2 regions of the Phycicoccus sp. M110.8 genome follow, and region 1 is predicted to be linked to the other one. Evidence: riboswitches for the same ligand, from Rfam matches in the RefSeq annotation. Region 1 holds a riboswitch; the other holds the start of a gene.
What was found. Region 1 has a riboswitch for S-adenosylmethionine ahead of RKE38_RS11715 (homoserine O-acetyltransferase). Riboswitches for the same ligand answer to the same signal wherever they lie in the genome.
Positions count from the first base shown of each region.

Region 2: linked by a shared signal. The riboswitch ahead of RKE38_RS01365 (aminotransferase class V-fold PLP-dependent enzyme) and the one ahead of RKE38_RS11715 (homoserine O-acetyltransferase) in region 1 are both predicted to bind S-adenosylmethionine.

Region 1 is NZ_JAWDIC010000002.1:32,982-47,318, forward strand. Features, by position in the region: gene RKE38_RS11705 (RNA polymerase sigma factor) at 1-653, opposite strand, end outside; gene RKE38_RS11710 (universal stress protein) at 970-1,371, opposite strand; gene RKE38_RS11715 (homoserine O-acetyltransferase) at 1,438-2,574, opposite strand; SAM riboswitch class IV at 2,590-2,699, opposite strand; gene RKE38_RS11720 (DUF4192 domain-containing protein) at 2,782-3,870, opposite strand; gene RKE38_RS11725 (YkvA family protein) at 3,968-4,369, opposite strand; gene RKE38_RS11730 (EcsC family protein) at 4,464-5,180, opposite strand; gene RKE38_RS11735 (sulfurtransferase) at 5,275-6,183, shown strand; gene RKE38_RS11740 (SufE family protein) at 6,180-6,650, shown strand; gene RKE38_RS11745 (S8 family peptidase) at 6,777-8,291, opposite strand; gene RKE38_RS11750 (DNA polymerase) at 8,518-10,218, shown strand; gene RKE38_RS11755 (DUF1206 domain-containing protein) at 10,331-11,131, shown strand; gene RKE38_RS11760 (PAC2 family protein) at 11,230-12,168, opposite strand; gene RKE38_RS11765 (TetR/AcrR family transcriptional regulator) at 12,355-12,981, shown strand; gene RKE38_RS11770 (MFS transporter) at 13,022-14,337, shown strand, end outside.
Region 2 is NZ_JAWDIC010000001.1:269,054-283,390, forward strand. Features, by position in the region: gene RKE38_RS01345 (multidrug effflux MFS transporter) at 1-564, opposite strand, end outside; gene RKE38_RS01350 (GrpB family protein) at 675-1,256, shown strand; gene RKE38_RS01355 (FtsK/SpoIIIE family DNA translocase) at 1,240-3,927, opposite strand; gene RKE38_RS01360 (hypothetical protein) at 4,174-8,574, shown strand; SAM riboswitch class IV at 8,891-9,003, shown strand; gene RKE38_RS01365 (aminotransferase class V-fold PLP-dependent enzyme) at 9,043-10,485, shown strand; gene RKE38_RS01370 (ribonuclease J) at 10,662-12,347, opposite strand; gene dapA (4-hydroxy-tetrahydrodipicolinate synthase) at 12,344-13,234, opposite strand; gene RKE38_RS01380 (thymidylate synthase) at 13,374-14,183, shown strand; gene RKE38_RS01385 (dihydrofolate reductase) at 14,180-14,337, shown strand, end outside.

The DNA.
Region 1 (14,337 bases):
TCCGCCTCGACGTCGACCTCCTCGAGCTCGGCCTCGACCACGTCGGTGGGCTCGGGGTCGTCCTCGAGCTCCTCCTCCGGCACGTCCTCGGCGGCCGCGCCCTCCGCGGCCTCGCCGGCGGCCTTGGAGCCGGCGGCCTTCTTGGCCGCGACCTTGGTCGCCGGACCCTTGGCCGGGGCGGCGGCCGTGCCGGCAGCAGCCGCGGCGGCCTTCTTCGTGGTGGTGGCCTTCGCCGTCTTCGCGGCGGCCTTGGTGGCGCCCGCGGCGGTCGTCGCACCGGACGCGGCCTTGGTCGCCGACTTCGCGGTGGTGGTCTTGGCGGCCGGCTTCTTCTCGGGCGCGGCGTCCTTGGCGGCAGTCTTCTTGGCGGCCGTCTTCTTGGCCGACGCGGTGGTCCGGGTCCGGGTGTTCGTCGCCGCCACGGCGCGCGAGGCGGTGGCCGCGTCGAGTGTGACGTGGATGCCCTGCTCGTCGAGCGAGCGCAGCACGACCTTCATCCGCTTGGGCTCGATCTGCGCCCCCTCGAGCGCCTCACGCAGCTGCGCGGAGTCGACCGACCCGTGCGTGCGTCCCTGCTGGAGCAGCTTCTGCAGCGACGGCAGGGAGAACTCCGGGGGAAGAGTGGGTGCGGGGCTCGCAGCCTTCTTGGACACAGGCGACACGGACTACCTTTCGTCGCGGACTCGCGGCACGGCGCGCGCCATCACGGGCACACCGGGGGGATGCCTGTGACAACAACTGCGGGGGCGGAAGTATTGCTTGGGCTGCCGGGAGCTGGGCTCTGGCCGACCTCGATGGTGACATTGTAAAACGAGATGCCCCGCAAACCCGCATCGGTGGGCAAATTCTCCCCGCCGGGAGACGAACTGCCTCCGCGATGTCGGTGCGTGTGCGCCTGCCTGCCGCCGCATGTGTCGGCCCGCGCCATCGTGGGCGCGTCCGTGCGTTCGCGGCGTGTCGCGCGAGGTGTCAGCCCTCGGCCTTGACCGCCAGCACGGGGCAGGACGCGTCGAGCAGGATCCGCTGGGCGTTCGACCCCAGGATCAGCTTGCCCACCGGCGTGCGCCGGCGCAGGCCGATGACGATGAAGTCCGCCTGCTCCTCCTCGGCCACGGCGATGAGGTCCTCGGCGGGCTCGTTGCCGCGCACCAGCTGGCGCACCTCGTGCTCGAGGCCCTCGCGGTCGAGCTCACCCTGGATGCGGCTCAGCTCGGTCTCGAAGCGCTGGGCCTCGTCGGAGTCGTAGTCGCGGCCACCGCGCTGGGAGTTGATGACGATGAGCTTGGACTTGCGCAGCAGCGACTCGTCCGCTGCCCGGCGCAGGGCCGCGCGCCCTTCCTTGGTCGGGACGTAACCCACCACGATGGCCACAGGAACCTCCTCGTTCGTCGACGAGCGGCCTCGGCCGCCGAGCCGACCGTACCGGATATCGACCGGTCAGGCAGGGACTGCGAGCACGCCCGCCACGATGGCGCCGACCTGGTCCACCTCGATCAGGAAGCCGTCGTGCCCGTAGTCGGAGTGCACGGTCACCAGGCGGCCACCGGGCACGCCCTCGGCGATCTCGCGCGACAGCCGTGGCGGGTACAACCGGTCGCTGTCGACCGCGACGACGGTGACGTCGGCGGTGACCGCCGACAGGGCCGCGGCAACGCCGCCGCGGCCACGACCCACGTCGTGCGAGCTCATGGCCTCGGTGAGCACCACGTAGGAGTTCGCGTCGAACCGGCCGGCCAGCTTGCCGGCGTGGTGGTCTAGGTAGGACTCCACCGCGTAGCGGCCGCGGCCCCCGAGGGGGTCCTCCCCGCCCTGCGGCTCCCGCCCGAACCGGTCGTGCAGCTCGAGCTCGCTGCGGTAGGTGACGTGCGCGATCCGCCGGGCGATCCCGAGGCCGGTCTCCGGGCCCGTCTCCTGGTCGTAGTAGTCGCCGCCGTGGAAGGCGGGATCGGACCTGATCGCCAGCAACTGGGGCTGGCACCACCCGATCTGCTCGGCGGTCGCGTGGGCCGTGCTCGCGAGGACCACGGCGGCCCTGACGCGCTGCGGACAGGTGACCGCCCACTCGAGGACCCGCATACCGCCCATGGACCCACCGAGCACGAGCCGCCAGGCGTCGACACCGAGCTCGTCGGCGAGGAGCGCCTCGGTCCGCACCTGGTCCCGCACGGTGACGAACGGGAACCGGCTGCCCCACGGCCGGCCGTCCTGGGCCTCACTGGCCGGGCCGGTGCTGCCCTGGCACCCACCCAGCACGTTGGCGGCGACGACGAACCACCGGTCGGTGTCGATGGGGCGGCCGGGGCCGATGAGCCCGTCCCACCAGCCCGGCGTCGGGTGGCCCGGGCCCGCCGGGCCGACGACGTGGCTGTCGCCGGTGAGGGCGTGCTCGACCAGCACGGCGTTGTCCCCGGCGGCGTTGAGCTCGCCCCAGGTCTCGTACGCGAGGGTCACGTCGGGCAGGACGCCGCCGCGCTCGAGCTCGACCGCTCCGAGGCGCACGAACCGGCGCCGGCCGGGATGGTCACCGACCCGCCAGGCAGCGGAGGTGCTCGGACGTCGGGACGTGGTGGTCATGGAGGGCTCCTGCAGTGCTCGCGCTTGCCCAGCCGGTCAGGCGGGCCCGGTCATCACCCGGGGCACCCCACCGCGAGGAGGGTTGCCGCCCAGCGAGCCGGGGCTTCGCGCTGGAACTCATGACCTTGGAGCCCATGATACGAAGCGCAGCCCCCGGAGCACACGCCGTCCGGGACGTGGGACACGACCGGCGGGCGGGCGGACCCTTCAGGCCGGGGTCGCCAGCCCCCTGCCCGGCGGCCGGTCCGAGCGGGAACGGACACCCAGGTCGACCATCCGCTCGAGCAGCCGGGCGAGCCGGTAGTCGGGGCGCGCCCCCAGGGCGCGCTCGAGCGCCTCGCGGGCCACGGCCCCGTCGCCGAGCCACCACGCCAGGCTGGCCAGGACGGTCAGCACGGGGGCGGCGTCCTCGTCCGGCACCGCCCGTGCCAGCCGCTGCAGCCGGGACACGGCGCGGCGACCCGCTGCCGGCCCGTCGTCCCCGCCGGCCCAGGGCGGCTCGGGGAGCAGCGTGCGCAGCTGGTGGGCCAGCGGTGCGCCCAACGCCTCCAGCGGGAGCGTCTCGGGGCACCACCGCGCGATCAGCCCGTCGCGCAGCTCGACGTCCTCCAGGCTGAGCACCAGCTCGGCGACGGTGGCGGGCGAGGTGTCCTCGACCTCCCGTGCGTCGTCGGCCAGGTCGAGCGCCTCGCCCCACTGCAGGAGCCACGCGCGCCTGTCGTCGACGGAACCGCGCGGGCCCGTCGCGCGCCGCAGGCCTCCGGAGCGTCTCCTCGCGAGCGCCCGGCCCACCGCCGGTGCGACGGCCGGGTCGGCCGCGACGACGTCGGCCAGGGCGGCGCGGGAGGCGAGCGGCGACACCCCCATGGCCACCAGCTCGGCGACACCGGGGTGCGCCGCAGGCTCCTCGACGAGCCGGCCCTCCCCGGGGCAGCAGCCGTCCCGGCAGTCGGGCGAGTACCACCGGCCGTCGCGCACGACCACGCGGTCGAGCACCTCGATCCCGGCGAGCCGGCAGCCACGGCGGAGCTGGTCGAGCAGCGGCAGGCTCGTGCCGGGCGAGGACTCGTAGCCGACGAGGACCGCCGCGTCCGGCAGGTCCGACAGCAGGGGCCCGACCAGCGCGTCGGCCGCCTCGGCCACGTGCTCCGGCGGCGGGAGGTCGATGCGCTCGACCAGCCCCACGGTGCGGCCGTGGAGGGTGACCACGACGACGGCGTCGTGGGGGTGGTAGCCGAGCTGGTACGGCAGCAGGGCCAGGACGTCGGACGGGCTCGTGAGCCGGATCGGTTCCATGCCCCGACCCTCGCCGTGCCCCCGGGACAGCGACAGGCCCCGGTCGCCCGCCTGTGGACGGAGGGCTGCCGGGGCCGGGTCTGTGGACGGAAGGGGGTCAGCGCACCACGTGACCGTCCACGGTCTCGCGGGCTGCGCCGGCGCGGCCCGCAGCGCGCGCCCGGCCCGGCTGCGTCCGCTCCCAGGCGAGGAAGGACTCGGTCTCGGTCACGACCGCGGCGGCGATCCAGGACAGCACGACCGCGTCGTCGGCCAGCCCCACCACGGACAGCAGCGCCTCGGGGACGAGGTCCACCGGTGACACGACGTAGAGGACGGCTCCCAGCATGGCGAGCAGGCGGCCCCGGGAGGTGCCGGCGTACTCGCCGCGGAAGGTCGCCCGCACGAGGCGCGGCAGGCTCGCGAGCCGCTCCCCCATGCTCGCCGAGCCGGGTCGGCTGGCGATGCGGATCGCGCTGAAGATCGAACGGAAGGCGGAAAGTCGGGTCGTGGTGGCCATCGGTCCTCCTAGGTCCCGGGGCGGGTGTCCCGGACACGGGTGCAACGACTGGGTCGGACGCAGGATTCCGTCCCGGGGTTCCCGGCCGTCGGCTTCAGTGCGCCGTGTTGCGCGGCGGGAACTCGTGCTTGGCCTGGGAGGCGATCCGGGTCAGCAGGTAGGTGTCGAGGCCGGCGCCGAGCACGCCGCCGACCATGGGGACGCCCTTGCCCAGCTTCGTGAGCGACTTCTTGCCCGCCATCGTCAGCAGGCGGAAGCCCACGGCCTTGTTCACCACCATGAGCGCCGGGCCGGGCAGCCGCTGCGCGGCCAGGTTGGAGAGCCGCCCGGTGCTGAGGACGCCGGCCTTGGCCAGCAGGTCCTCGGCGTCGGCCCCGACGAGGGTCAGCAGCACCGCCGAGCGGATCTGCGGCTGCTTGATGTCGTACCCGCGCAGGCACGCGACGGCCGCCACCATCCGGGTCGCGACGAGGTAGAACTCGAGCACGTTGACCGGCAGCGCCACCGGCATGGTGATGAACCCACCGAGCCCCGTCACGAAGCCACCCGCGGCACCGAGCTTGAGGTGCTGGCGCACGACCGCGTCGACGGCGCCCTCGGCGGTCGCCTGCTCGGCCCGCTTGACGTCGGCGACCTTCTGCGCCGAGTCGAACCGGCCCTTGCCGTCGATCCCCGTGTCGAGCAGGTTCTCGATCAGCCCCGTGACGGTCGAGGACAGCCGCCCCGGGTCGACCTCGGGATGTGCCGCCAGCTCCAGCGCCGACTGCGGCCTCGCCTCCTCGTCGTCCTTGCCACGTCCGAGAAAAGCCACGTCAGCACCCCTTCGGGTCGAGTTGCACCGGTGTCGTCCGTTTCCGGTTCATCCTGCCACGGGGGCGCCGAGGTCACCGGTCTAGCCTTGGAGCATGACTGCGACCTCCCCCTCCCACGAGCAGTACGCCCACCCCGAGCGCCTCGTCAGCACCGACTGGCTCGCCGAGCAGGTCGCGGCGGGACGGGTCGGCACCGGCGCGCCGGACGCCGTCGCCCTGCTCGAGTCCGACGAGGACGTCCTGCTCTACGACACCGGCCACATCCCCGGTGCGCTCAAGCTCGACTGGCACCAGGACCTGAACGACCCGGTGCAGCGCGACTACGTCGACGCGGAGCAGTTCGCGCGGGTCATGTCGCAGCGGGGCATCGGCCGCGACACGACCGTCGTCATCTACGGCGACAAGAACAACTGGTGGGCCGCCTACGCCCTGTGGGTGATGAGCCTGTTCGGCCACGAGGACGTCCGCCTGCTCGACGGCGGCCGGGCGAAGTGGGTCGCCGAGGGCCGCGAGATGACCCGGGACGTCCCGCAGGTCGCCCCGCTGACGGGCGACGCGGCATACCCGGTGGTGGAGCGGGACGACGCGCCGATCCGGGCCTTCAAGGACGACGTCCTGGCCCACCTGGGCAAGCCGATGGTCGACGTGCGCTCCCCCGGCGAGTACTCCGGCGAGCTGCTGCACATGCCCGACTACCCGCAGGAGGGCGCCATGCGCGGCGGCCACATCCCCGGGGCGAGGTCGGTGCCGTGGGCACGGGCGGCCAACGAGGACGGGACGTTCCGGTCGCGCGAGGAGCTCGAGGCGATCTACCTGCAGGAGCAGGGCCTGGACCCGCACGAGCCGACGGTGGCCTACTGCCGCATCGGCGAGCGCTCGTCGCACACGTGGTTCGTCCTGACCCATCTGCTCGGCTTCGACGACGTGCGCAACTACGACGGCTCGTGGACCGAGTGGGGCAACTCGGTGCGCGTGCCCGTCGAGCAGGGTGCCCCGAAGTGACCGACGCCGCCCCCCTCCCCGCGGCACTGCAGGAGATCGCGGACGACTTCGCGGACCTCGCCGCGCCGCAGCGCCTCGAGCTCCTGCTGGAGTTCAGCGAGGGCCTGCCCGAGCTCCCCGAGCGGTATGCCGGGAGGCTGGGTGAGCTGGAGCAGGTCCACGAGTGCCAGTCGCCGCTGTTCCTCGTGGTCGAGGTGGGCGACGGGGAGGACGACCAGCGGCCGGCGGCCGAGCGCCCGGTGCACCTCTTCTTCTCGGCTCCGCCGGAGGCGCCGACCACCCGCGGCTTCGCGGGCATCCTGCACGAGGGGCTCGACGGGCTCAGCGTGCAGGAGGTGCTCGCCGTGCCCGAGGACGCGCCCTACCGGTTCCACCTCGGCGAGGCCGTGTCACCGCTGCGGCTGCGCGGGATGGTCGGGATGCTCAGCCGGATCAAGCGCCAGGCGGCGCTGAAGTCCCAAGCCTAGCAAAGCTGAAAACCTCACCGTGGCAACGGCTCTCGAGCCACGACGACACGAGGCCGCGGTCCCCTGCGCGGGGGCCGCGGCCTCGGTCGTCCGGCCCGGTGAGCGAGCCGTCGGTGGGTCAGTCGCTCACTGCACCGCGTCGAGGGCGTCGACGATGCCCTCGCCGTAGTAGCTGTTGTCGGACGCCGGGCCGGTGCACGGGATGCTCGTGCCGCCCTCGGGGGCCGAGCACGGCCGGTCGTCGGCCTGGGCGCGCAGCTTGGCGACCATCTGCTCCGGCGTCCAGGTCGGGTGCGCCGACTTCATGAGCGCGAGGACACCGGCGACGTGCGGCGAGGCCATCGAGGTGCCGCTCTTGGTGCCGTAGCCGTTGTCCTTCACGACCGTGGACAGGATGGTGCGGCCCGGGGCGGCGACGTCGATGACGCCGAGCCCGCGGTTGCTGAAGGAGGCCAGCTGCTCGGCGCGGTTCGTCGCCGAGACCGTCACGACACCCGGCAGCTCGGTCGGGATGTCCTTGCAGCCGTTGTTGATCACGCGGGTCATGGGCTTGGTGTCGTTCGGGCTGGCCTTGTCCTCGGTCTTGTTGGCGAGGTCCTTGGCCGAGTTGCCGGCAGCGGCGGCGTGGACGACGCCCTGCTCGGTCGACCAGCGGACCGCGCGACCCACGGCCTCGAGGACCGCGGCCTGGTCGGGCTGGTCGCCGCACCAGTACTCCATCGGGTCGATGTAGTAGCTGTTGTTGGTGACGTCCATCTTGTGCATGCCGGCCCAGACGAAGCCGCAGATGGCGTACTCGGGGTAGATGAACCCGTCGTCGTTGACGACCTTCACCGCGGCCATCCGCACGTTCGGGGCGACGCCGACGATGCCGGTGCCGTTGCGGGCGGCGCCGATGGTGCCGGCGACGTGGGTGCCGTGGTCGGACGTGGTCGGGTACCACGAGCCCGGGGCCTGGCTCGGCCGTCCGGCGCCGACGCAGCTCACCGAGTCGGCGACGTCGATGTTCGGCGCCAGGTCGGGGTGGTCGGGGTCGATGCCGCTGTCGAGGACGCCGACGAGGACGTTGCGATCACCGTCGGTGATCTTGTGGGCCTGGTCGGCCTTGATCTCGACCATGTCCCACTGCTCGGCCTCGCGCGGGTCGGCGGCGGGCGCGGCGGGGGTCGTCATGGCGTCGGAGAGGTCACCGTTGGCGGGCTTGGCGTGGGCCTGCTGGTACGCCGACGCGCCACGGCCCCATGAGGCGGACAGGTCCGAGGGCGTCCCCTCGCTGACCGACGCGGTGCGGCTGGCACCGACGGACTCGAGGGCGTTGCCGCCGAGGCGCTTGACGTCGGTGCGGAACGCCGCCCGGTCGGAGTGGGCGACGACGACGCCGATCTGCGGCCACGACTGGACCACGACGCCGCCCGCGTCGCGGACGGCCTGCTCGACGAGCCGGGTCTGGCCCGGGTTGGCCGCCTTCGCGTTGAGCACGTAGCTCATGAGGTAGCCATCCTCGAAGGCTGTGGGGACCGGCGTGGAGTCGGCCGTGGCCGACTCGGTCGACGCGCTCGCCGCTCCGGCGGCGAGCAGGGATCCGGCGAGCAGGGCACTCGATGCGGCGAGTGCCAGGCCACGTCTGCGGATGTGGGACATGTGTTCCTCCTGGTTGGGGGTTCCCGTGCGGGGGTCACCTGACCGGGGGCCGAGTGGGCGCCCGGTCCGCCCACCCTGTCCCATTTCGTGGCCGTTGTGGGCGTTCGCGGACGACGAGTTCCGGTTGGGGCCGGTGATGGCGGCTCGTCGGGCGGCACGGCCCGGAGGTCGACGGCGAGGACAGAGCTGCGACCGTGTCGTCCCGGGGTGACAGGATGACCGCGTCATGCCCGTGCACCCCGTCGCCTTCGTCACCTCTGCCGGTGGACGGGCGGCCGTCGTCGGTGACGGCGTCCAGGTCGTCGCGCCGGTCGACGAGGCCGTTGCCGTCGCCGCCGGGCTCGAGCGGGACGCCGCGAAACGACCCGTCCGGTTCGTGTGGTGGGCGGCCGCGACCGATGCGCACCCGCTGGTGGCACACGGCATACCCGTGTCGCGGTGCTGGGACGTCGCCGAGGCACACCGCCTCCTGCACGGGGGCTGGGAGGCGGCGCCGCAGCAGGCGTGGGCGGCAGCGCACGGCCTCGATCCCGCCGGGGTCCCGGAGGCTCGGCGCGGGGACCTCTTCGACTTCGACGCCGCGGACGACGGGCCACCACCGGGATCGGTGGTGCGCCCCGACGGCCACCTCGCGGCCGAGCCGGGCACTGCGCAGTGGACACCGGACGACGAGACGCTCGTGGGCTGGGCGCAGGCCGCGCTGGACTGCGCGCGCCTGCAGCAGGAGCGGCTGGCCGACGTCGGCGACCGCGCCGTGGCGGCGGCCCACTCCGAGTCGGCCGCCGCGCTGCTGTGCGTCGAGCTCGCCCGCGACGGCCTCCCCCTCGACCGCCCCACCGCCGAGTCGCTCATCGCGGCGGCGGCCGGACCACGCCCGGTGGACGAGGACGAGGCCCGCAGCATCCGGGCGCGCAGGGATGCCGCGGTCCTGCGCCACGTGCCCGGCCGCGAGTCCACGGACCTGCGCAACCCCGCGCAGGTCAAGGACCTGTTGGCCGCGGTCGGCGTGGACGTGCCCAACACGCGCAAGTGGATGCTGGAGCCCTACCGCGGCACCCACGCCGTCGTCGAGGCACTGCTCGAGTGGCGCAAGGCGGAGCGGATCGCGACGACCTACGGCTACGGGTGGCTCGACGCCCACGTCGGGGCGGACGACCGGCTGCGCGGGGCGTGGACGGCCTGCGACGGCGCCGCCGGTCGGATGACCGCCCAGAACGGGCTGCACAACCTCCCCACCGAGCTGCGTCCCGCGGTCGCGGCCCGCCCCGGCCACGTGCTCGTGCGCGCCGACCTCGGGCAGATCGAGCCACGCGTGCTGGCGGTCGTCTCCGGCGATGGCGCCTTCGCGGAGGCGACCCGGGCCGACGACCTCTACGCGCCGGTGGCGAGCCGCCTCGGTGTCGAGCGACCCGTCGCCAAGGTGGCCGTCCTCGCTGCGATGTACGGCCAGCGCAGCGGCGCCGCCGGCGAGGCGCTCAGGGGCCTCGAACGTGCCTACCCCGTCGCCATGGCCTTCCTCGACGAGGCGTATGCCGCGGGCGTGCGGCGCCGGCCCCTGCGCACCTTCGGGGGGCGCCTGCTGCGGCTGGACGAGGTGCTCACCGGCGCCCCGCCGCAGGACGCCGCGGGGTGGGACGCCGCCCGGGGGCGGTTCGCCCGCAACGCGGTGATCCAGGGCTCGGCGGCCGAGCTGTTCAAGGCCTGGGCGGCCACCGTCCGGGCGACCACGCGCGACCTCGGCGCGCAGATCGTCCTGTGCCTGCACGACGAGCTGCTCGTGCACGTCCCGGAGGAGCACGCCCAGGAGGCCACGGCGCGGGTCGGGACCGCGCTCACCGACAGCGCCCGGCGGTGGGCCGGGTCGAGCGCGGTGCGGTTCGTCGCCGACACCTCGGTCGTGCACCGCTGGTCCGAGGCCAAGGGCTGAGGCGCAGCAGGGCGCAGGGGTGAGGGCAGCATGATGCCGACGCACCCGGCGGAGTCGGGACAAATGCCGCCACTGCCCTGCCAGTGCGACCCGTTGGTGGTTGGGTGTGGGCATGGACGGACACGACGTCAAACAGGTCGCCCGCGAGGCGTCCGACCACCCGGCGCTCGAAGGGGCGGCCCGGGCGGGATATGCAGTGAGCGGTCTGCTGCACCTGCTCATCGGCTGGATCGCCCTGCAGGTCGCCTTCGGGCACAGCGGCAAGAACGCCGACCAGAGCGGGGCGCTCGCCTCCCTGGCCGGCAACGGCCTCGGGAAGGCCCTGCTGTGGTTCGCCGTGGTGGCGTTCCTCGGACTGGCCCTCTGGCAGGTCACCGACGCGGTCATCGGGCACCCCGGTGACGACAAGGACGCCTGGGCTGGCCGGGCCAAGGCCGTCGCGAAGGCGGTGGTGTACCTCGCCCTCGCCTGGTCGGCGTTCACCTTCGCCCGCGGCCGGTCGAGCAACAGCAAGTCCCAGAGCGTCGACTTCACCTCCAGCCTCATGTCCAAGCCCGGCGGGCGGTTTCTTGTGGTCGTCGTCGGCCTGGTGATCATCGGGGTCGGCGTCTACCACGTGTACAAGGGCTGGTCGAAGAAGTTCCTCCAGGACCTGGAGGACCACCCCGGCACGTGGGCGACTCGCGCCGGACGCGTCGGCTACATCGCCAAGGGCGTGGCCCTGGCGATCGTCGGCTTCCTCTTCTGCGCGGCGGGGATCCACCACAACGCCAAGGAGGCCACCGGCCTCGACGGCGCGTTGAAGTCGCTCCGCGGCCAGCCGTTCGGCACGGTCCTGCTGGTCGTCATGGCCTTGGGCTTCGCCGCCTTCGGGCTCTACAGCTTCGCCCGCGCCAGGCACGCCAAGGTCTGACCCGACGGGGTGCCCGACACCACCACGCGACGAGGCCCCCGGCATCGTGCCGGGGGCCTCGTCGCGTGTCGTGCCCGGGGCGGGCCCTGGTGCCTCGGTCAGGCTCGGGAGCCGCCGGACTCGTCGGTGCCCGGGTCGTCGATCTGGCGCAGGAACTGCTCGAACTCGGCGCCGATCTCGTCCGCCGAGGGCAGGTCGCTCACGTCGGTGGCCAGGAGGCTCGGCTTCTGGCGCCCCTCGAGGAACGTGTCGTACTGCCGCTCGAGGGCCGCGATGACCTGGGCCACCTCCTCCGACCCCTCGACCTCACGGGCGATCTCGGCACGGTTGAGGCCCGCCTGCGCGACCAGGTCGTCGATGGGCAGGTTGAGGCCGGTGGCGGCGAGGATCGCGTTGAGGGCGGTCACGGCGCCGTCCGCGAACTCGGCCTGGGCCAGGTAGTGCGGTACGTGCACGGCGAAGCCGATCGCGTCGTGGCCCGACTCCCCCAGCCTCAGCTCGACGAGCGAGGCCAGGCTCCCGGGCACCTGCACCCGGCCGAAGGGGTTCTCCTGCAACGGGATCAGCCGCGGGTCGGTGGCGTGTGACGTCATGCCGATGGGCCGGGTGTGCGGCACGGCCATCGGGATGCCGTGCGCGGTCACCACGAGGTCGACGCCGAGCGCCACGACGAGCTGGCGGATCGCCTCGGCCATGCGCTCCCACTGGAAGTCCGGCTCCGGGCCGGTCAGCAGCAGGTACGGCGTGCCGTCGCGGTCGGTGAGCCGGTGCAGGGCCAGGCAGGGGTCCTCGTAGCTGACCCAGCGGTTGGTGTCGAAGACCATGGTGGGCCGGCGGCTGCGGTAGTCGAGCAGCTGGTCGGCGTCGAAGGACGCCACCACGGTCGACTCGCCGGTCGCCAGCAGGTGCTCGGTGAGCAGCTTCTGCGTGTGGCCGGCGTCCATGAAGCCGCCGAGCGCGAGCACCAGGACGGAGGCCCGCAGGTCCTGCGGGTCGGTGTCGGTCTCGAAGTGGTAGAGCTCGGACGGGTTCTGCACGGCGATCTCCAACGGTGAGGTCTGTGGTCGTTCGACAGTGCCAACGCCGCACACCGGCGAGGGATTCCGGGCAAAGAAGGATTCGGGTTGCGGGAATGGATCGGCGCGATCTACCGTTCAGATGAAACAAAACAGTTTCGTTCCATCCACTCGCTCCACCCCGACCCCGACCCCGAGGACCCCACGATGACCCCCGCCCGCAGCACTGCCACCGCCGAGGAGTCGCGGCCGCGACCCCGCGTCGAGGGCGACCGCGAGCGCGAGATCCTCGAGGCGGCGCTCGAGACCCTGGTCGAGCACGGCTACGACCGGTTCAGCTTCGACCTCGTCGCGGCGGCGGCCAAGGCCTCCAAGGCCACGCTCTACCGCCGGTGGCCGGGCAAGGTCGACCTCGTCGTCGACGCCCTGCAGCTCATGATGGGGGTCGAGGCGGACCGCTTCCCCGACACCGGTTCGCTCCGGGGGGACCTCGTCGCCCAGGCGTGCGCCAAGGGCGGCCTCGGCGAGGACCGCCCGATCCAGGTGTTCAGCCAGCTGGTCACGGCCATGCACCGCGACCCCGAGCTGGCCGACGCCGTCCTCACCCGGCTCCTCGGGCCCAAGCTGGCCGGCGCCCGCCGCATCTTCGAGGCGGCGCAGCAGCGCGGCGAGGTGGGGCCGGACGCCGACCTCGACCTCCTCGCCCGCCTGCTGCCCGCCATCAGCATCCACGAGGCGATGCTGACCGGCTCCCACCCGAGCCGCGAGCGCCTCACGTTCCTGGTGGACAGCGTCGTCCTCCCCGCCTGCGCAGCGACGTTGCCGCGCAGCTGACTCCTCCATCCACCGCTCCACCGCACACCAAGGACAACCCATGTCATCTCCTGCTGTCGTCGAGCCCGTCTCGGCCTCCGGACCCGGGGAGGCCGAGGGTGGCCGCACCCGCCACCTCGGCATCGCCCTCACCGTCATCAGCGCCGCCCAGCTCATGGTGGTGCTCGACGGCACCATCGTGAACATCGCGATGCCGCACATCATGACCGACCTGGGGTTCACCCAGGACAACCTGTCGTGGGTCGTCACGGCATACACCCTCGCCTTCGGCGGTTTGCTGCTCCTCGGCGGGCGCCTCGGTGACCTGTTCGGCCGCCGCACCGTCTTCATGACCGGCGTGCTGCTCTTCGCCGGCGCCTCGCTGCTCGGCGGGCTCGCGCAGACCGAGGGCATGCTGCTCGGGGCCCGTGCCCTGCAGGGTGTCGGCGCCGCACTGGCCTCCCCCACCGCCCTGGCGCTCATCACCACGACGTTCCCGGCCGGCCCCGCGCGCAACCGCGCCATGGGCGTGTACGCCGCGATGTCCGGAGCGGGCGCCGCGGTCGGCCTCATCCTCGGCGGCGCCCTGACCGAGATCGACTGGCGCTGGACGATGTTCATCAACGTCCCGATCGGCCTCGCCGTAGCCCTGCTGGCGCCCCGCTTCCTGCCCGAGTCGGTCCGGGCCGAGGGCCGCGTGGACGTCCCCGGCGCCATCCTCGGCACCGGCGGCCTCGTCTCGCTCGTCTACGGCCTCACCCACGCGGCATCCGACTCCTGGTCGTCCGCGACGACCATCACCACCCTCGCGCTCGGCGTCGTCCTGCTCGTCGCGTTCGTCGCCGTCGAGGCCCGCTCGAGCCACGCCCTCATGCCGATCCGCATCCTCGCCGACCGCATGCGCGGCACGTCCTTCGTCGTGATGCTCGTCGTCGGCGCGGCGATGTTCGCGATGTTCTACTTCCTCGGCCTCTACATCCAGCAGGTGCTGGGCTACTCGCCGCTGAAGTCCGGCTTCGCGTTCCTGCCCTTCTCGGCCGGCATCGTCGTCGCGGCGCAGGTCGCCTCCACCCTCATGACCCGCGTCGACCCGCGCTGGATTTCCGGCTTCGGCGCGCTGCTGGCGTCGGTGGGCATGTTCGGGTTCTCGCGGCTCGACGTCGACAGCTCGTATGCCGGCGGCCTCCTGCCGTGGATCGTCACCCTGTCGGTGGGCATGGGCCTGACCTTCGTGCCCATGACGCTCACGGCGACCGCGGGCGTGGCCAAGGAGGACTCCGGTGTGGCGTCGGCGGTGCTGAACACGATGCAGCAGGTCGGCGGCTCGCTCGGCCTGGCGACCCTCAGCACGGTCTTCGCGAACGCCGCCAAGGACCG
Region 2 (14,337 bases), on a different contig from region 1:
CACCGGCGCGAGCCCCATGACCAGCATCAGCCGGGAGAGCATGGTCGCCGCGGCGTTGCCCTCGAAGCGGTCCCTGACGATCGCCATCGAGACGACGGCCACCGAGGCGTTGCCGAGGCCCTGCAGCACGCGTCCCACGGTGAGGAGCTGGATCGTCGGGGCGAACGCCGAGAACAGCGACGCACCGATGTGCAGGGCGATGCCCGCGATCAGCGGGCGGCGGCGGCCCACCGCGTCCGAGAGCGGCCCGACGAGGAGCTGGCCCAGGCCCATCCCGAGCAGGATGCCGGTGAGCGTGGCCTGCACCGCCGGTTCCGACGCCGACAGGTCGCGCGTGATGGACGGCAGCGCCGGCAGGTAGGTGTCGATCGTGAGCGGCCCGATGGCGATGAGGGCGCCGAGGACGAGCACGAAGCGGACGTATGCCGGGCCCGTGGGCGGCTCGTCGACCTGCCGGCCGTCGACGACGGCCCCGCCAAGGGTCGGGTCGAGAGTCGGGTCCAGGGTCGGGGCGACGGTCGGGTCGGGGGCGGCGTCGGTCAGGGTGTCGGGCGCTGCGGTCACAGGGGGCGCAACGACACGGAGGCCCCGATCCATTCCGGAGACGGCCTCCGTCTCGCGCACTGGCCGGCCGCCGCGGGCACCGCGCTCGACCGATCGGTCAGACTGGACCGGTGACAGCAGCCCGACGACACCGCCGCCCCGACGTCACCACCGTGGAGTTGGTGGGCGGCGTCGAGAAGCGCTCCCTGGTCATCGTGGACCACGACCCCGCGTGGCCACGGACCTACGCCGAGCACGAGGAGCGCATCCGCCGGGCGCTCGGCCCAGCGGCCGTGCAGGTGGAGCACATCGGCTCCACCTCGGTGCCCGGTCTGGCTGCGAAGCCGATCATCGACGTCCTCGTCACGGTCGAGGACATCACCGCCGAGGAGGACCACGTCGACCTCCTGCTGGACGCCGGCTACCAGCTCCGTGTCCGCGAGCCGGGGCACCGCTTGGTCAGGACCCCCGCCCGCGACGTGCACGTGCACCTGCTCGAGGTCGGCGACCAGGCGGCCGCCGACTACCTGCTGTTCCGTGACCGCCTCCGCGCGGGCCCGGCCGACCGCCGGCTCTACGAGGACACCAAGCGCGCCCTGGTCGATCAGGACTGGGCTGACATGAACGCCTACGCCGAGGCCAAGACCGACGTCGTGAGCGCAATCAAGGACCGTGCCCGCCGGTCCACGTCCGACCTCAGTCCCGGCCGGTGAGCTCCCAGGCGTCCTGCGACTCCTCGACCTCCTCGACCCCGGCGAACTGCGCCGCGACAGGGTCGTTCGCGTACCGCGGGTCCGCGGCATACGCCTGCGTGGGGACCTCGCCCGTCGAGTCCGCGCCGTCATCGGCGTCCACGTCGAAGACCGGCTCGGGGTCCGGCACGTCCTCCCCGCGCATGAGCGCCAGCGTGGTCGGCAGGTCGTCGGGCTTGACGAGCACGTCGCGCGCCTTGGAGCCCTCGGAGGGGCCCACGACACCGCGGGACTCGAGCAGGTCCATGAGCCGCCCCGCCTTGGCGAAGCCGACCCGCAGCTTGCGCTGGAGCATCGAGGTCGAGCCGAACTGCGTCGTGACGACGAGCTCGGTCGCCTGCAGCAGCAGGTCGAGGTCGTCGCCGATGTCGTCGTCGACCTGCTTCTTGGCCGCCACGACCGTGACGTCGTCGCGGTAGTTGGGCTTGAGCTGGTCGGTCACGTGCTTGACGACCTGCTGGATCTCCGACTCGGTGACCCAGGCGCCCTGGACGCGCATCGGCTTGCTGGCGCCCATGGGCAGGAACAGCGCGTCACCCTGGCCGATGAGCTTCTCGGCGCCGGGCTGGTCGAGCACGACCCGGCTGTCGGCGAGGCTCGAGGTCGCGAAGGCCATGCGGCTCGGCACGTTCGCCTTGATGAGGCCGGTGACGACGTCGACGGACGGGCGCTGCGTGGCCAGCACGAGGTGGATGCCGGCGGCCCGGGCGAGCTGGGTGATGCGGACGATCGACTCCTCGACGTCGCGCGGGGCGACCATCATGAGGTCGGCGAGCTCGTCGACGATGACCAGCAGGTAGGGGTACGGCTGGATGACACGCTCGCTGCCCGGCAGCGGCTTGACCTTGCCGGACTTGACCGCCTTGTTGAAGTCGTCGACGTGCTTGTACCCGAACTGCGCGAGGTCGTCGTAGCGCGTGTCCATCTCGCGCACGACCCACTGCAGCGCCTCGGCGGCCTTCTTCGGGTTCGTGATGATCGGCGTGATGAGGTGCGGGATGCCCTCGTAGCCGTTGAGCTCGACGCGCTTGGGGTCGACGAGGACCATGCGCACCTCGTCCGGGGTGGAGCGCATGAGGATCGAGGTGATCATCGAGTTGACGAAGGAGGACTTGCCGGCGCCGGTCGCACCCGCGACGAGCAGGTGCGGCATCTTCGCGAGGTTGGCCACGACGTAGCCGCCCTCGACGTCCTTGCCGACGCCCATGACCATCGGGTGCTCGTTGCTGCGCGCCGCCTGGCTGCGCAGGACGTCGCCGAGGCTGACCTTCTCGCGGTCGGTGTTGGGGATCTCGATGCCGATCGCGGACTTGCCGGGGATCGGCGACAGGATGCGCACGTCCGCGGAGGCCACGGCATACGCGATGTTCTTGGACAGCGCGGTGACGCGCTCGACCTTGGTGCCGCGGCCGAGCTCGACCTCGTACCGGGTCACGGTCGGGCCGCGCGTGAAGCCGGTGACCTGGGCGTCGATGTCGAACTGCTCCATGACCTGGGTCAGCGCCTCGACGACGCGGTCGTTGGCGGCGCTGCGGGTCTTGTGCGGCGAACCGGGCTCGAGGATGGCGTTGTCGGGCAGCGTGTAGGTGACGTCGCCGGCGAGCGCCAGCTGCTCCACCCGCTGCGGCAGCGGCGTGGTGGGAGGCGCCTCCAGGGGCGCCTTGACCTCGACGGCGGGGCTCTGCGCGGCCGCGCCGGGCGTCTTGTCACCGGCCGGGGGCAGGACGCCCGGGGCCGTGGGTCGCTTCTGCCCGGGGCGCAGCCGCTTGCCGTCCTTGTCGACGAGCGCGGCCTGCTCGAACGCCTCGTCCCCCTCCAGGGGGCCCTCGGGTTCGGGCCGGCGCCGGCGGCGCGGCTTCTCGGCGACCGGCTCGGCCACGGGCTCCTCGCGGTGCTCGCGGTGCAGCAGGTGGTCGCGCAGCTCGGCGAGCCGCTCGGGGATCATGTGGACCGGGGTGGCGGTCATGACGAGCACGCCGAAGAAGCCCAGCATGAGCAGGATCGGCACCGTGCCGTAGACGGAGACCGCGGCCTCGAGCGGGCTGGACGCGAGGAAGCCGATGATCCCGCCGCCGTCACGCATGGCGTCGGCCCCCTGCGGAGGCTCGGGCACCCCGGCGGCGACGTGGGTCAGGCCGGAGGCGGCGAAGGCGAGGGCGCCCAGGCCGATGCCGATGCGCGAGTTCGCCGCGTCCTCCTGCGGGGCGCGCAGCAGCCGGACCCCCAGGAAGAGCAGGGCCAGCGGCACGGCGTACGCGACGCGTCCGAAGGTGCCGGCGACGACGGCGTGGATGACGTCTCCGACCGGACCCTGGAAGGACCACCACTCGCGGGCGGCGACGACGATCGCCAGGCCGAGGAGGAGGAAGCCGAACCCGTCGCGACGGTGCTCGGGCTCGAGGTCACGGGCGCTGGTCCCGACGCGGCGGACCGCGCCGCCCGCGACGTGGGCCATGCCCATCCACGTGCCGCGCAGGGCCCGCAGCGGCAGCGGCAGGCCGCCGCCCTTGGCGGCGTTGCCCTTGCCCCGGGCGGCAGCGGTGCGCGGTGCCGCCCCGCGCCGGTTGGCCGGGCGGGTCGTGGTGCCCCGGCCGCTCGAGGAGCGCGTGGAGGTGGACGGACGTGTCGCCATGCTCCGCAGGGTACGCGACCGTCACATCGGACACACGCGTCACACGCGCCGCAGGATGGATTCCTGGGTGGCGGCGGCACCCGGTGCAGGACATGGTCCGAACGGCCGATGGCTGCACATCTTTCGGCCATCCTTCGCCCCGGGCCCTCACGCGCGCGTGTCCGACTTGCGAACCTTGCGGCTGCACTGGACGTCCTGTCGGGGTGACCCGTGCCGCGTCCACCACGCCTCAAGCAGGGGAACTCCATGCGCAAACTTGCCTCCGTCGCAACGGCCGTCATCATCGCCGGGCTGCTGGCGCCGCTGGGGCCGCTGTCCTCAGCCAGCGCTGCACCGGCGTCACCGGTCCTGACGTCACCCACGTCGGGCGCCTCGTCGCTGGACAATCCGGTGCTGGGCTGGAACGCGGTACCCGGTGCGGCGCGCTACGACGTGCAGGTCTCCCCCGTCTCCGACTTCTCCGGGACACTGTCGTTCTCGGCGTCCACCGCCAACACGAAAGCAACGCCGCCGAACGACCTTCCAGTAGGCGACTACTACTGGCGCGTCCGCGCCCTCGACTCCAGTTCTCAAGCCAGCGGCTTCTCCACGTCCACCTTCACCAAGGCCGCACGCAACGCCCCAGTCCTGGTCGCCCCGGATGACAACACCAACCTCGTATACCCGAAGGACGCCCTGTACTTCCAGTGGAACGCGATGCCAGGGGCCAAGGGCTACGAGATCCAGATCGACGACGACTCGCTCTTCGTTGGCGCGCCGGCCCCGGTGGCGACGACCAACCTCAGCTACGCCCCCACGTCCCCGCCAGTCTTCGGCACGACCTACTGGTGGCGGGTGCGCTCCAAGAGCAACAGCAACGTCTACAGCCAGTGGTCAACCCCACGCTCCTACCAGATGAGCTGGAGTCCCACCCCGGTGACCCTGACGTCGCCGCCTAGCACCAACAGCCCCACGATCGAGCACGTCGAGCTCGACTGGGAGCCGATGGCCGGCGCGGCCTACTACGAGGTCCAGGTCAGCCCGGATGCGAACTTCAACAATCCGGTTGTCATGGGCAAGAACAACGTCGGCCAGGCTGACCCCACCCGTGGTCGCAAGGTCGTGGGCACGCGCTTCTCCGACAACGACACCGACACTAGCGAGGACCTCAACCTCCCGGCCGGCGCGTACTACTGGCGGGTCCGCGCCATGAGCACCTCGGAGGTGGCCGAGCCCGGCCCATGGTCGGAGACTAGGACGTTCACCCGCGGCTGGCCGGCGACCTCGACGGCTGAGGCGGCGCTGCCCAACGGTGCCCTGACTGCGCCCAAGCCCAGCCCGCAGGTGACGCTCCTCTCCCCGGCCGACGGTGACTACGCCCAGACCGAGCCGCGCCTGTCGTGGACGCCACAGCGGGGCGCCTCGCACTACGAGGTGCAGTTCTCCTCCGACGCAGCGTTCTCGCCCAGCCGTGTCGCCAGCTGCTTCACCAACCACGCCTCCCTCACGCCGTTCTGGAGGATGGTTCCGAACACCTCGACGACGTGCCAGCCGGTGAACCAGGTCAACGAGCGCATCGTGCGACCGGGCGTGGTCGTGTACTGGCGGGTCCGCGCCCAGGACGGACCGGAGCAGCCTGCCACCAACGGTGTCTTCACCGAGGTGCGGTCGTTCCTGTACGAGGACCCGAACATCGACCAGGTCTCCCCCGCTGGCGGCGCCACCGTGACGCTTCCCGTCCTGAGCTGGACACCTGCGCGCAACATGGGCCAGTACAAGGTGACCATCTCCCCGGTCAACCCGCCTGCCAACACCTCCTGCGGCACCGTGACGGCGTTCACCTACAACGTCAAATACGTCCCCGAGACACTCGACCCCAAGTGCCCGTCGTGGGCCTGGACGGTCCAGGGCGTGGAGGACAACAACAACACGAACTACACCGACGGGTACCCCACGCGCATCGGCCCGACCCGCGTGTTCACGTGGAACCGCCCCACCGGCCAGGCGTCCACGCCCGCACCGGTCACGACGACGACGATTAAGCCTTACCTCCCGCCTCTAATGCAGTGGCCGTCGGTGATCGGGGCCACGGCGTACCAGGTCTGGTACTCCAAGTCCGGCGCCAACTCGTTCTCAGTGGTGACGTCAAACACATCGAACGGCACCAACGCGACCGGATACGCCTTCACCGGCAGCCAGTCCACGAGCCTCGGCCGCCTGTTGTCGACCGGCGACTACGACTACTTCGTCCGGGCCATCGGCGCAAGCGGCAAGATCGGGGACTCCCCGATGGGTACCTTCCACATCGACACCCTGCCGGGCGCCACGCTCACGGCCCCGGCCAACTGCCCGCCAGCGTCATGTACCGCGGTCGAGAACGACACCCCGACCTTCCGCTGGAACCCGGTTACCGGCGCGGGCCTCTACATCCTGTACCTCGCCACCGACCCCAACTTCACCAACATCACCCACGAGTTCCGGACCGTCCACACTGAGTTCACCCCGAGCGAGTCGCTCCCCGACAGCCAAGCCGGACAGGCGACGTACTGGTACGTCCGCTCGTGCATCACCCCCAGCGACTGCGGGACATTCGACACCAGCGTCTTCCCGCAGGCCCGCGCCTTTCGTAAGCAGTCGGCGGCCGTCGAGACCGTGGCGCCGCTGGCCGGCTACCAGGAGACCACCGGCGAGGTGCGATTCGCTTGGCGTGACTACCTGTACACCAACCAGGACCAAGGCGTGAGTCAGGAGGCGGCGTACTACCGCGTGCAAATCTCCACGTCGGCCAACTTCACTCAGATCGTCGACACCAGCCCGCGGGTCGACCAGACCGAGTACACGGCCGACCTCAAGACGTACCCGGACGGCCCGCTGTACTGGCAAGTGCAGGCATTCGACAACTCCAACAACCCGCTCACCTTCAGCACGCCCATCGCGTTCTCGAAGAAGTTGGCCCCACCGACCGGTCTGACGCCCACCAACGCAACTTCCGCGCCGTCGGCCCCGCTCCTGAGCTGGGACGCAATGTCCTACTCGGCCAAGTACGAGGTGGAGATCTACAAGAACCCCGGTGACGCCCTGTCGCCGACCAACCGGGTCGCCTCGATCACGACGCGTTCGAGCAGTGCCGTTCCGACCACCGCCCTCCCCGCAGGTTCCTATGGGTGGCGAGTGCGCCGGATCGACATCAACGGCAACGGTGGTTCCTGGTCGGCCGAGGTCAACACGGCCCTGGCGAGCTTCACCGTGCAGGCGCCGAAGCCGCTGCTCCTCTCGCCCACCCAGGGAAGTACCGTCCAGAGCAGCACCCTGCTGCTGTCTTGGACCTCGGTGCCGGGAGCCACGCGCTACCGGGTCGAGGCGTCGACCAACTCAGGCTTCACGGCCAACATCGAGTCCCTGACGACCGACCTCACCTCGTGGGCGCCCGGCCAGTTGTCCCCCCAGTGGCCCAATGCCGCGATCTATTGGCGCGTTACCGCTCTCGACTCCTCGGGCGCCGCTCTCGCGACGTCTTCCGTCGGGTCGTTCGTCCGGGACCGCAGCACCGCGGGCGAGTTCGCCGCCGTCTCCCCCTACCGGGTCCTGGACACCCGGGTCCAGAAGTCACCCCTGGGAAGCGGACAAACGCGTACCGTGTCCGTGGTCGGCGGCCTCAGCGGAGTCCCGTCGACCGGGGTCAGCGCGGTGGTCCTCAACGCCACCGTGACGGGGCCGACCAAGTCGTCCTACCTCACCCTGTGGCCGGCGGGTACGACGCGTCCCACGGTGTCGACGGTCAACTTCACGGCCGGCCAGACGGTGGCGAACCACGCGACGGTTCCCGTGGACGGCTCCGGCCGGATCTCGATGTTCAACTTCAGCGGCTCGACCCACGTGCTGCTGGACGTCGTCGGCTACTACTCCAACGGGGCGCTGCAGCGCGCCACCCGGTACACGCCTGCGACCACGCCGACCCGGATCGCGGACACCCGCGGCGGTGGCGGCGTCGCGCCCAGACCCCTGGGTGCGGGCGAGGCCCGGCTGTTCGAGGTCGCCGGGCTGGGCGGCGTGCCCGCCGGCGCGACGGCGGTGGTGATGAACGCGACCGCGGTGGCACCGACCAAGGCGGGGTTCCTCACGGTCTACCCCGCCGGGTCGGGCCGTCCGACCGCCAGCAACATCAACTTCACCCCTGGCGCGAACGTCCCGAACCTCGTCACGATGCCCCTTGGCACCGGGGGTGACGTGATGGTCTTCAACAGCGGCGGCACCACGCACGTCATCCTCGACGTGGTCGGCTGGTACCAGGGCGGGGACCCGGGTCCCGGTGCACGGATGAACAGCATCACCCCGGCTCGTGTCGCTGACACCCGTGGCGCGCAGGGACCCATGCTGTCGGCTGGCGTGCCCCGCCTGTTCCAGATGCGCGGCCAAGGCGGTATCCCCAACGACCTCAAGGTCACGGGTGTCGTCCTCAACGTCACGGTGACGGGGCCGACCGGCAGCGGCTACGCCACGGTCTACCCCAGCGGAACCTCGCTACCCACGGCCTCGAATCTCAACTACCTCACCGGTCAGACGGTCGCAAACCAGGTCATAGCGCGCGTTGGTTCGGACGGCAAGATTGCGGTCTACAGCCAGCGGAGCGCCAACGTCGTCATTGATGTGGTGGGCTGGCTGGGCTAGTCCACCAGTGACAGAGGACGGACCCGTGATCTCTCTCGCGGGTCCGTCCTCTGCGTCCGGCCGAGGCGACATGTCCACTCCGGCCTCCTCCAAACGGATGAAGCTCCACCGCGATCGGCCAGTTCGATGCCGAGACACTTCCCATCGAACATTCAACAGCGCACCCTGAACGTGCGTCTGGCGGGGCCTGCGCCGGCGAACCGACCACGAGTTCGCCGGCGCAGGGGCCACGGAGCGGACAGCACGTCTCGCATGGCGGGAAGCTCCCCGCAGCGGTGGCCCGGACCGGCTCGCCCCGGCTACCGTCGACGACCAAGGTCATGAGTGTCAGCGTCAAGCCCCGGCTCGCTGACCAGCAACCCTCCTCCGCGGTGGGGTGCTCCGGGTGACGACCGGGCCGGCTGCGCCCGCTGCCGGCAAGCGCGGACCCGCGAGCGCCGGGTCCCACCGGACCCAGGAGGCCCTCGCATGTCGATCGCGACCACCGACCAGACCCGCGGTGACGCGGACACGACGACCGCGCGACGCACCGCCCCGCTGGCGCACGCCCGCAGCCAGCACCTGCGACCCGTGCCGGACGTCCGGACCACCGAGTTCGCCCCCCTCGGCGAGACGGGCGCCCTCCCCGCCGTCGTGTCCGAGCGGCTGCTGGTACCGACGCTGACCGGCGTCGTCGACTACGCGAACTTCGACCACGCGGCGTCCACCCCGGCCCTGGTCGGCGTCAAGCAGGCCGTCGACACCGCGCTGCGGACCTACTCCTCGGTCCACCGGGGCAACGGCTGGGCCTCGCGCGTGACGTCGTCGTGGTACGAGCAGGCGCGCGCCGAGGTCGCGGCCTTCGTGGGTGCGCGCGAGGGCGACGAGGTCGTCTTCACCCGTAACAGCACCGACTCGTTCAACCTGCTCGCGCGCTGCCTGCCCCGCGACACGGCAGTGTTCGTCTTCGAGTCCGAGCACCACGCGGCGCTGCTGCCGTGGTCCGCCCGACGCACCCACCGCCTGCCCGTGCCCGGGAGCGCGGCCGACGCCGCCGTCCTGCTGCGCACCGCCCTGCGCGAGCACCCCGCCCGGCACCGGCTCGTCGTCCTGGCGGGCGCCTCCAACGTCACCGGTGAGGTCTGGCCCGTCGCCGAGCTCGCGCGGATCGCCCGCCGGGGCGGCGCGCGGGTCGTCCTCGACGCGGCCCAGTACGCCCCGCACCGGGCGGTCGACCTCGCGGCGCTCGACGTCGACTGGGTCGTGCTGTCGGGGCACAAGCTGTACGCGCCGTTCGGCACGGGCGTCCTGGCGGGCCGCTCGGACTGGCTGGACGCCGCCGCTCCCTACCTCGCCGGCGGCGGCGCCACCAAGGCCGTCACCGACCGCGGTGTCGTCTGGCAGCGGGGCGCCGCCCGGCACGAGGCGGGCAGCCCCAACGTCATCGGCGCCATCGCCCTCGCCGCGGCATGCTCGGCCCTGCGCGCCCACCGTGACGCCGTCGAGGCGCACGAGCGCGCCCTCGGCCGTCGGCTGCTCGAGGGCCTGGCCGCGATCGAGGGCGTGCAGGCGTACTCGATCTTCGGTCCCGACCACGACCGGGTGGCCGTCGCGACGTTCACCGTCGACGGGCTCGACTCCTCGCTGGTGTCCACGGCACTGTCGGCCGAGCACGGCATCGGGGTGCGCGACGGCAAGTTCTGCGCGCACCTGTGCGTCGACGCGCTGCTCGACGACGTGGACGAGGAGGCGCCGACGACCGCGGTGCGGGCGAGCGTCGGCCTGGCGACCACGGCCGAGCACGTCGAGCGGCTGCTGTCGGCGGTCGCCGAGCTCGCTGCCGACGGTCCGGCCGCCGAGTACGTGCACGGCCCGTCGGGTTGGGCCCCGGTCGTGGACCCGCGCGCCCTCGACGTCGCCCGCCCCTGGTAGCCGGTCAGCCGGCACCGCCGCACCGTGCCGGGCCACCCGGCACACCCGCCTCCACCGCAAAACGGCGGTTGCCCGGCTTCCCGCGGGTTGTTGTCCCGCGGGTTGCCGAGCAACCGCCGTTGTGCGTGGGTATTCCGGGTGCTGCCGGGCCGCGCGCGAGCGGGGCCCGGCGTGGGTCAGGCCTGGATGACGACGGGGATGATCATCGGGCGACGGCGGATCTTGCCACCGACCCAGCTGCCGACCGCCCGGCGCATGACCTGCTCGAGCTGGTAGGACTCGGTGACGCCCTTGCCGGTCGCCTCTGCCAGCGCCTGCTCGATCTTGGGCCGCACCTGGTTGAAGATCTCGTCGTCCTCGGCGAAGCCGCGGGCCTGGATCTCGGGGCCGGCCGCGATCTTCCCGGTGGCGGCGTCCATGACGACGATGACCGAGATGAAGCCCTCGTCGCGCAGGATGCGCCGGTCCTTGAGCAGCGCCTCGTCGAACTCGCCCACCGACGACCCGTCGACATAGGTGTAGCCGCACGGGACGGCGCCGACGATCCGGGCCCGGCCGTCGACGAGGTCGACGACCACGCCGTCCTCGGCCACGACGATGTTGTCGCGGTCGACTCCGGTCTGCTCGGCGAGGGCGGCGTTGGCCACGAGGTGGCGCCACTCGCCGTGCACCGGCATGACGTTGCGGGGCTTGACGATGTTGTAGCAGTAGAGCAGCTCGCCGGCGCTGGCGTGGCCCGAGACGTGCACCTTGGCGTTGCCCTTGTGCACGACGTTCGCGCCCAGGCGCATGAGGCCGTTGATGACGCGGTAGACGGCGTTCTCGTTGCCGGGGATGAGCGACGACGCGAGCAGCACGGTGTCGCCCTCGCCGACGTCGATCCGGTGGTCGCGGTTGGCCATGCGGGACAGCGCCGCCATGGGCTCGCCCTGCGACCCGGTGCAGATGAGGACCACCCGGTCGTCGGGCAGGTCGTCGAGCTTCTTGACGTCGACGAGCACGTTGTCGGGGACGTGCAGGTAGCCGAGGTCCGCGGCGATGCCCATGTTGCGGATCATCGACCGCCCGACCATCGCGACCTTGCGCCCGGACTTCTCCGCGGCGTCGAGGACCTGCTGGACCCGGTGCACGTGCGAGGAGAAGCAGGCGACGATGATGCGGCGCTCGGCGTGCCGGAAGACCTTGTCGATCGCCGGCGCGATGTCGCGCTCGGGCGTGGTGAACCCGGGCACCTCGGCGTTGGTCGAGTCGGTCATGAACAGGTCCACGCCCTCCTCCCCCAGCCGGGCGAACGCCCGCAGGTCGGTGAGGCGGCGGTCCAGCGGCAGCTGGTCCATCTTGAAGTCGCCGGTGTGCAGGATCGTCCCGCCCGGCGTGCGCACGAAGACGGCCAGCGCGTCGGGGATCGAGTGGTTGACGGCCACGAACTCGCAGTCGAAGACGCCGAGCCGCTCGCGCATCCCCTCCTTGACGCCGAGCGTGTACGGCGTGATCCGGTGCTCCTTGAGCTTGGCCTCGACCAGCGCGAGGGTGAGCATCGAGCCGACCAGCGGGATGTCGGGCTTGCGCCTGAGCAGGTACGGGACCGCGCCGATGTGGTCCTCGTGACCGTGGGTGAGCACGATCGCCTGGATGTCGTCGAGGCGGTCCTCGATGTACTCGAAGTCGGGCAGGATCAGGTCGACGCCCGGGTGGTGGTCCTCGGGGAAGAGCACGCCGCAGTCGATGACGAGCAGCTGCCCGGCGTGCTCGATGACGGCCATGTTGCGGCCGACCTCGCCGAGGCCGCCGAGGGCGACGATGCGCACGCCGCCGTCGACGAGCGGAGCGGGTGCGGTCAGCTCGGGGTGGGGGTGGCTCACAGCAGACCCGACTCCTTGAGACCGGCGCGCAGCGCCTCGAGGTGCTCCGGTGGCGACTCGACGAGTGGCAGCCGGACCGTCGCGTGCTCGATCACCCCGAGCTCGACGAGGGCCGCCTTGGCCATGATCGCGCCCTGCGACGGCGTCATGATCGCCTCCACCGCCGGGATCAGCCGCTCGTGCACCTCGCGCGCAGCGGCCAGGTCGCCGGCGTCGACGGCGGCCAGCATCGCGGCATACTCACGGCCCGCCACGTGGCCCACGACGCTCACGGTGCCGATCGCCCCGAGCGCCAGCCACGGCAGCGTGGTCGCGTCGTCGCCGGAGAAGTAGAGCAGGTCGGTCGCGGCGAGGACCTTGCTCGTCTCGAACGCGTTGCCCTTGGCGTCCTTGACCGCCCGGATGGTCGGCACCTGCGCCAGCTCGACCAGGGTGGCCGTCGTGAACGGTATGCCGGTGCGGCCGGGGATGTCGTAGAGCATCACCGGGAGCTCGGTGGCGGCGGCGACAGCCTTGCAGTGGGCGACGAGGCCGGGCTGGGTCGGCTTGTTGTAGTAGGGGCTGACGAGCAGCAGGCCGGTGGCCCCGGCCTCCTGGGCTCGGTGGGCCATCTCGACGCTGTGGGCGGTGTTGTTCGACCCGACCCCGGCCACCACCTGGGCACGGTCGCCCACGGTCTCGGCGACGAGTCGCACCATGGCGATGCTCTCGTCCTCGCTCAGGGTGGCCGACTCCCCCGTCGTCCCGTTGACGACGATGCCGTCGTGGCCGGTGTCGAGGAGGTGGGTCGCGAGCCGGCGCGTGCCCTCCTCGTCGAGGCTGCCGTCCGGGCGCATCGGGCTGACCATGGCCGTCAGGAGGCGGCCGAACGGGCTGTGCGTGCTCATGCCTGCAGGCTATCGCCCCGGGCGGTCCGCTCCCGTCCCGGCGCCGCACCCACGACCCGAGAACGGCGGGAACCCGGCGCCGGCTGGCGCTCCCGCGCCGTTCCCTCGGCCCGGTACCGCTCCGGGATACCCTTCGAGCGTGCAGCAGTACCTTGACCTCCTCGACCACGTCCTCACCACCGGGGTGGACAAGTCCGACCGCACGGGCACGGGCACGCGCTCGGTCTTCGGCTACCAGATGCGGTTCGACCTGGCCGAGGGCTTCCCGGTCCTGACGACCAAGAAGCTGCACCTCAAGTCGATCATCGGCGAGCTCATCTGGTTCCTGCGCGGCGACTCCAACGTCCGCTGGCTGCAGGAGCGCGGCATCACGATCTGGGACGAGTGGGCCGACGAGAACGGCGACCTCGGACCGGTCTACGGCTACCAGTGGCGGTCGTGGCCGACGCCCGACGGCCGGCACGTCGACCAGATCGCCAAGGTCATCGAGTCGATCCGCACCAACCCCGACAGCCGGCGCCACATCGTCAGCGCCTGGAACGTCGCCGACGTCGACGACATGGCCCTGCCGCCGTGCCACACGATGTTCCAGTTCTACGTCACGCCCGCGACCGAGGGGCGCCGAGCGCGGCTGTCGTGCCAGCTCTACCAGCGGTCGGCGGACATCTTCCTCGGCGTCCCGTTCAACATCGCGTCGTACGCCCTGCTCACGATGGTCGTCGCCCAGCTCACCGACCTCGAGCCGGGCGAGTTCGTGCACACCCTCGGCGACGCCCACCTGTACTCCAACCACTTCGAGCAGGCCCGGCTGCAGCTGACCCGTGAGCCGCTCCCCCTGCCGACCATGCGGATCACGCCCCACGCCTCGATCGACGACTACGACCTCGGCGACTTCGAGCTCGTCGGGTACGAGGCGCACCCCTCGATCAAGGCGCCGATCGCCGTATGACCCAGGTGACGCTCATCGCGGCGGTCGGGCGCAACGGCGTCATCGGCGCCGACAACGACATGCCCTGGCACCTCCCGGAGGACTTCGCGTTCTTCAAGCGGACGACCATGGGCCACCCGATGGTGATGGGGCGCAAGACGTTCGACTCCATCGG